DNA from 2 places in the Streptomyces ovatisporus genome. Region 2 is predicted to be linked to the other one. Evidence: riboswitches for the same ligand, from Rfam matches in the RefSeq annotation. Region 2 holds a riboswitch; the other holds the start of a gene.
What was found. Region 2 has a riboswitch for S-adenosylmethionine ahead of thrC (threonine synthase). Riboswitches for the same ligand answer to the same signal wherever they lie in the genome.
Positions count from the first base shown of each region.

Region 1: it holds a riboswitch for S-adenosylmethionine, as region 2 does, so the genes downstream of both, ACFPA8_RS25715 (aminotransferase class V-fold PLP-dependent enzyme) here and thrC (threonine synthase) in region 2, are expected to answer to the same signal.

Region 1 covers NZ_JBHSFH010000015.1:377,972-381,367, forward strand. The annotation lists gene ACFPA8_RS25705 (rhomboid family intramembrane serine protease) at 1-303, shown strand, start outside; gene ACFPA8_RS25710 (Lrp/AsnC family transcriptional regulator) at 300-581, shown strand; partial or broken gene ACFPA8_RS25715 (aminotransferase class V-fold PLP-dependent enzyme) at 721-2,058, opposite strand; SAM riboswitch class IV at 2,244-2,364, opposite strand; gene trpD (anthranilate phosphoribosyltransferase) at 2,555-3,396, opposite strand, start outside.
Region 2 covers NZ_JBHSFH010000005.1:457,599-460,994, forward strand. The annotation lists gene thrC (threonine synthase) at 1-1,275, opposite strand, end outside; SAM riboswitch class I at 1,295-1,454, opposite strand; gene ACFPA8_RS10430 (glucosyl-3-phosphoglycerate synthase) at 1,621-2,592, shown strand; gene ACFPA8_RS10435 (alpha,alpha-trehalose-phosphate synthase (UDP-forming)) at 2,652-3,396, shown strand, end outside.

The DNA.
Region 1 (3,396 bases), on a different contig from region 2:
GGGGCCTCCGGTGCCGTCTCCGGGACGCTCGGAGCCTTCCTCTACCTCTACCCGAAGGCACGGGTGACCAGCGTCTTCCCCTTTCTCCTCTTTCTGCCGCTGCGCTTCCCGGCCTGGCTGGTGCTGGTCTTCTGGCTGACGCTGCAGTGGATCGCCACGCGGCAGGACGGCGACGGGCCGGGCGTCGCGTACCTCGCCCACGTGGTCGGATTCACGCTCGGCTTCCTCTACGCCTGGCTCCGATTCCGTACGGCTACAGTGGGCACGCCCGCTCCGGCGACCCAGGGAGAGTCCACACCGTGATCACCTCGATCGTGCTCATCAAGACCAGCACCGACCGCATCCCCGAGATCGCCGAACAGATCGCGGCGCTGGAGAGCGTCAGCGAGGTCTACTCGGTCACCGGTGCCCACGATCTGATCGCCCTTGTGCGCGTGGCACAGCACGACGACCTGGCGGACATCATCCCCGGCAAGATCAGCAAGGTGCCGGGGGTGCTGTCGACGGAGACCCACATCGCCTTCCGCACCTACTCGCAGCACGACCTGGAGTCGGCGTTCGCCATCGGGCTCGACTCCTGACGCCTCAGTACGGGAACGTCACCCTTCCCGGGACCACGCCCCCTGAGCGTCCCGCACGGCCTGCGGCGCCCGCGGACCTCGCGCTCCCTGCCCGCGTCCTGGTCCCGGCAGGCGCCGGGTTCCCCTCACTCGCCGCATCCGCTGCCGCACGTCCGTCCGGTACGCAGCGCCCGTCCTCCGTGCGGTAGTGCCACCGCGCCCCGTTGCGCACGAGTTCACGCACTGCCCGGACGAAGCGTTCCACGTGCTCGTCCGGCGTTCCCGCGCCGAAGCTGACCCGCACGGCGGCGAGCGACGCCCCGCCACCCGTCCCCTGTGCTCCGCACCCGCCGCGTTCGTCACTCCCGGCGCCCAGCAGCGTGCGGACGAGCGGGTGCGCGCAGAAGAGGCCGTCGCGTACGCCGATGCCGTACTCCGCGGAGAGTGCTGCGGCGAAGTGCGAGCTGTTCCAGCCCTCGACCACGAAGGAGACCACACCCACCCTGCCGTCGGCCGCCTCGCCCGGGTCGCCGGCGCCGAAGAGCGAGAGCACCTCCACCTCGGGGACCTCGGCCAGCGCGGTGAGCAGCCGCGCGGTCAACTTGCGCTCGCGGGCGACCAGTCGGCCGAAGCCGGCCTCCGTCAGTGCCCTGCACGCCGAGGCGATGGCGAAGGCACCGATGACGTTCGGGGATCCGGCCTCGTGCCGGGCGTGGCCGCTCTGCCACTCCACCGACACACCGCCGCCCGGTTCCCGTACGACACTCCGGCTGGCGCCCCCGCCCGCCAGGTACGGCTCCGCCGCCCGCAGCCAGTCGGAGCGGCCCGCGAGAACGCCCGCGCCGAAGGGCGCGTACAGCTTGTGCCCCGAGAACGCCACCCAGTCGACGCCCAGTTCACCGATGTCGACGGGGTGGTGCGGAGCGAGCTGCGCGGCGTCCAGCACGATGCGCGCGCCGTGCCGGTGCGCGGCTTCGGCAAGCTGCCTGACGGGCCAGATCTCCCCGGTGACGTTCGAAGCCCCCGTCACGCACACCAACTTCGGGCCCGCGGGCTCGGCGTGCAGTCGCTCCTCCAGCGCCGCGACGGCCCGCCCGGGCGAGCGCGGCGTGTCGAGCCACGTCGTCCGCAGTCCCCTCCAGGGGAGCAGCGCCGCATGGTGCTCGCTCTCGAAGACGTACACGCGGGTGCCCTCGGGCAAGGCGGACGCCAGCAGGTTCAGCGAGTCCGTCGTGGAGCGCGTGAAGACGACGTCGTCCGTCTCGCGGCAGCCGACGAAGCGCGCCACCGTCGCCCTGCTCTCCTCGAAGAGCGCCGTGGAGTGCTGCGAGAGGTGGCCGGCGCCGCGGTGCACGCTGCCGTAGTACGGGGCGTAGGCGGCCACTTCGTCCCAGACCCGCTGCAGGACGGGGGCGCTCGCGGCGTAGTCCAGTGCCGCGTAGGCGGCTTCGCCGCCCGTGACGAGCGGGACGCGCACGTCCAGGCCGAGCACGGGCAGCGCGGGACACCCGGAGCCGCCGCCTGCGGACGCGTCGAACGGGCCGGGACGTGTGCCGGGAGCCGCCGGGACGGCGGAGGGACGGAACGCGGGGGCGGGAACGGCGGACGCGACGTGCTGACTCACGGAGAACTCCCTCAGGACCAGGGATCCCTGGCCGGGGCCCGCCACGGGCGGGACAGCGGGATCCGTGCTTGCCGCACGACCTTGCTGTCGTACGGCCCGGTCATCACCCGGGGCACCCCACCACGGAAAGGAGGGTTGCCGGACAGCGGGCCGGGGCCTTGATCGCTGTCACTCGTGACCTGGCCGGGAGTATGGCACACAGCTTCGGCGTCGCCGTCCGGCAGTCCGCATCGCGGACGGGACCGCCCGACGGTCGTCGCCCCGGCTCCCGGAGGAACGGCGGGTCGGCGCCACGTCCGGCTGCCGGGCGCCCCGGGGCGTCGTCCCGCCCGCCCTGCGACGTGCGGGCAGGACGACGGCACCCGGTCCGTCACATGTGGCTCGCTGCCACCCAGCGCTCCAGCGCCGCGCGGGCCGCGCCGCTGTCCACCGACTCGGCCGCCCGCACCATCGCCGCGGCGATCTGCTCGGCCAGCGGGGCCTCCCCCGGTTCGAGGGCGACGAGTGCCGCCGCCGAGTTCAACAGCACGGCGTCGCGTACGGCGCCCTGCTCACCGTCGAGCACCCGCCTCGCCACATCGGCGTTGTACGCCGCGTCCGCCCCGCGCAGCGCTTCGACGGGCACGATGTCGAGCCCCACGTCGCGGGGGTCGAACGACTCCTGCCGCACCGCGCCGTCCCGTACGACCCACACCGTGGAGGTGGCCGTGGTCGTCAGTTCGTCCAGCCCGTCGTCCCCGCGGAAGACGAGGGCGGAGGAGCCGCGTTCGGCGAGCACGCCCGCCATGATCGGTGCCATCCGGGCGTTCGCCACGCCGGTCGCCTGAGCCTGTACGCGTGCGGGGTTCGTCAGCGGGCCGAGGAAGTTGAACGAGGTCGGAATGCCCAACTCGCCCCGGGCGTTTGCCACATGACGCAGTGAGGGGTGGAACTTCACGGCGAAGCAGAAGGTGATGCCCGCCTCCGAGGCCACCTCCGCGACCCGCTGGGGGCTCAGCTCCAGGTTGACGCCCAGTTTCTCCAGCACGTCCGTGGCACCGCTGGCGCTGGAGGCCGCGCGGTTGCCGTGCTTGACGACCTTCGCGCCGCAGCCGGCCACGACGATGGCGGACATGGTGGAGATGTTGACCGTCTTCGCGCGGTCGCCGCCCGTACCGACGATGTCGACCGTGGGCCCGGGGACCTCGATCACGTTGGCGTGCGCGTACATCG
Region 2 (3,396 bases):
GTCCAGGTTGGGGCGGATGACCGCGGAGGGCCCCGTCGTCGGAGCCACCGCGTCCAGTGTCTTCAGTCCGTCGCCCGTGTTGAGGACGACGGTGGTGAGGGACGGGTCGAGCCCGCCCTCCTCGATGAGCTTCCTCGTGACCCCGACCGTCACACCGCCCGCCGTCTCGGCGAAGACGCCCTCGGTCCGCGCCAGCAGCTTGATGGCGTCGACGATCTGCGCGTCGGTCACGTCCTCCACCGCGCCGCCGGTACGGCGGGCGATGTCCAGCACGTACGGGCCGTCGGCCGGGTTGCCGATGGCCAGCGACTTGGCGATCGTGTCCGGCCGGACGGGGCGTACGACGTCGTGCCCCTCCTTGAAGGCGCGGGAGACCGGGGAGCAGCCCTCCGCCTGAGCGCCGAAGATCTTGTACGGCTTGTCCTCGACGAGGCCGAGGGCGACGAGCTCCTTCAGCCCCTTGTCGATCTTGGTGAGCTGGGAGCCGGAGGCGATGGGCACGACGAGCTGGTCCGGCAGTTCCCAGCCCAGCTGTTCACAGATCTCGTAGGCGAGCGTCTTGGAGCCCTCCGCGTAGTACGGACGGAGGTTGACGTTGACGAAGCCCCAGCCCTCGCCGATCGGATCGCCGATCAGCTCGGAGCAGAAACGGTTCACGTCGTCGTAGTTGCCCTCGATGCCGACCAGGTCGCCACCGTAGACCGCGGCCATGACGACCTTGCCCTGCTCCAGGTCGTGCGGGATGAACACGCACGAGCGCAGCCCCGCACGGGCCGCCGCGGCGCCGACGGCTCCCGCGAGGTTGCCCGTCGACGAGCAGGAGAGGGTGGTGAAGCCGAAGGCCCGTGCGGCCTCGACGGCGATGGCGACGACGCGGTCCTTGAAGGAGTGCGTGGGGTTCCCGGAGTCGTCCTTGACGTGGAGGGAGCCGGTCACGCCGAGTTCGCGGGCGAGCCGGTCGGCCTTGACGAGCTTGGTGAAGCCCGGGTTGATGTTCGGCTTCGAGGCGACGTCCGCCGGCACGGGCAGCAGCGGCGCGTACCGCCAGATGTTGTCGGGACCCGCCTCGATCCGCTCACGCAGCCGGGCCGGATCGCCGCCGGGAAAGTCGTACGCGATCTCCAGCGGCCCGAAACACGCCTCGCAGGCGAAGAGCGGGCCGAGCGGCAGACGCTCCCCGCATTCGCGGCAGCTGAGTGCGGCGGCGGGACCGAGTGCGACGCCCGCTTCGCCGGGGAGGGGGTTGGACTGCTCGGGAGCAGCTTGAACTGCCATGATTCGGCGAGGCCCTTTCTCCTCATCTTCCCCGTGACGTATCTCGCCACGAGACGGAATTGGCACCTTCCCGAGCCGGGAGCCTCGCACTGGACACCAGCTGTGACGCTGGACGCGAGACCGGCCGGAGGGTTGCCGGGGCTTCAACGGGCCGTTCCCTCTGCCCCTCTGGATGAGCGGTATGAAGTTGTGGACGCCGTGGCGGCGGCCTGCGCGGTGACGTGGGCGGCAGCCGGGACGGACCCGGCATGCGGACGCCGTCCGCGTTGTTCAAGACTGTAGCCGACGGACCCGGCTGTTGAGACAGCCGTCCGAACCGCGAGATGGATCACAGGGAGTGCGTGCGTGCTGGAGGAAGTCGAGCAGTGGCTGGGCCGTCGCTCCTGGTCGTGCGGCGAGCGACCGCCGGCGGGACTGCCTGCGGCGAAGCGCGCCGCGGGCAGCCGCGTCAGCGTGGTGCTGCCGGCTCTCAACGAGGAGCGGACGGTCGGGGAGATCGTCTCGGCGATCCGGCGGGAGCTGATGGCGCCGGCCCGTCCGGTCGGGCTCGTCGACGAGCTCGTGGTGATGGACTCCGGTTCCACGGACCGCACGGCTCAGGTCGCGGCCGAGGCCGGCGCACAGGTCGTGCACCGGGACGCCGTGCTGCCGCGGCTGCCCGCGCTGCCCGGCAAGGGCGAGGTGCTGTGGCGTTCGCTGCTGGTGACGAGCGGCGACATCGTCTGCTTCGTCGACGCCGACCTGCGCGACTTCTCCGCCGACTTCGTCTCCGGCATCGTCGGACCGCTGCTCACCGATCCGCAGCTGCAACTGGTCAAGGCGATGTACGACCGTCCGCTCGGCGACGACCCCTCGGGCGGCGGACGGGTCACCGAGCTCGTCGCCCGCCCGCTGCTGAACCTCCACTGGCCGCGGCTGGCGGGCTTCGTCCAGCCGCTCGGCGGGGAGTACGCGGCACGGCGCACGCTGCTGGAGCAGCTGCCCTTCCCGGTCGGGTACGGCGTGGAACTGGGGCTGCTCGTCGACGCGTTGCACACCGCCGGGCTCGACGCGCTCGGCCAGGTCGACGTCGGCGTGCGGCACCACAGGCACCAGGACGGGCGGGCGCTGGGACGGATGGCTGCCGCGATCCACCACACGGCGCAGGTGCGGCTCGCCCGCGGCAGCCGTCTGGTCCGCCCGACGCTGACGCAGTTCGAACGGGCGGGCGCCGGCGGAGGGTTCGCGGGCTTCGCACCCCGCAGCCACGCCGTGGACACGGTGGAGCGTCCGCCGATGCGGGAGGTCCCGGAGTACGCGGCCCGGCGTGCGGCGTAGGACGCCACGCGCGGCGCATGTCACGTTTGCGTGGATGTGGACGGGGCTAAGCTCCGGCCATGGCTTCCGACCGCTCCGCCCAGCAGGGAAACTCGCAGGCCCGCGTACTCGTCGCCTCCAACCGTGGGCCGGTCTCCTACTCGAAGGCCGACGACGGCTCACTGTCCGTCAAGCGGGGCGGTGGAGGGCTCGTCTCGGGGCTGTCCGCGATCAGCGCGGAGAGCTCCGAAGGGGCAGCCGGGAACGCAGGGGACGGCGGCACCGTGTGGGTGTGCGCCGCGCTCGGTGACGGCGACCGCGAGGCGGCACGCCGCTTCGCCGGCAGGCTGGATCCCGCGGACACCGGCGGCCAGTCGGTACGCATGCTGGAGATCCCGGCCGACGTCTTCTCCGACGCCTACAACGGCGTCGCCAACTCCGTGCTCTGGTTCGTCAACCACCTGCTCTACCAGACGCCGCTGGAGCCGTCCTTCGACACGGAGTTCGAGCGTCAGTGGGCCGCGTACGAGCGCTACAACGAGGCCTTCGCCGAAGCGCTGGCGGAGGAGGCCGCAGAGAACGCCACGGTGATGGTGCAGGACTACCACCTGACGCTGGTTCCGGCCCGGCTGCGCCGGCTCCGGCCCGACCTGCGCATCGGGCACTTCTCGCACACTCCCTGGGCACCGCCGGACTACTACCGGATGCTGCCCGACGCCGTCGCCGGCCAGGTGCTGCGCGGCATCCTCGGAGCGGACCGTGCCGCGTTCCTGACACGGCGGTGGGCGGGGGCCTTCGCCGACTGCTGCGAGCGGCTGCTCGGGG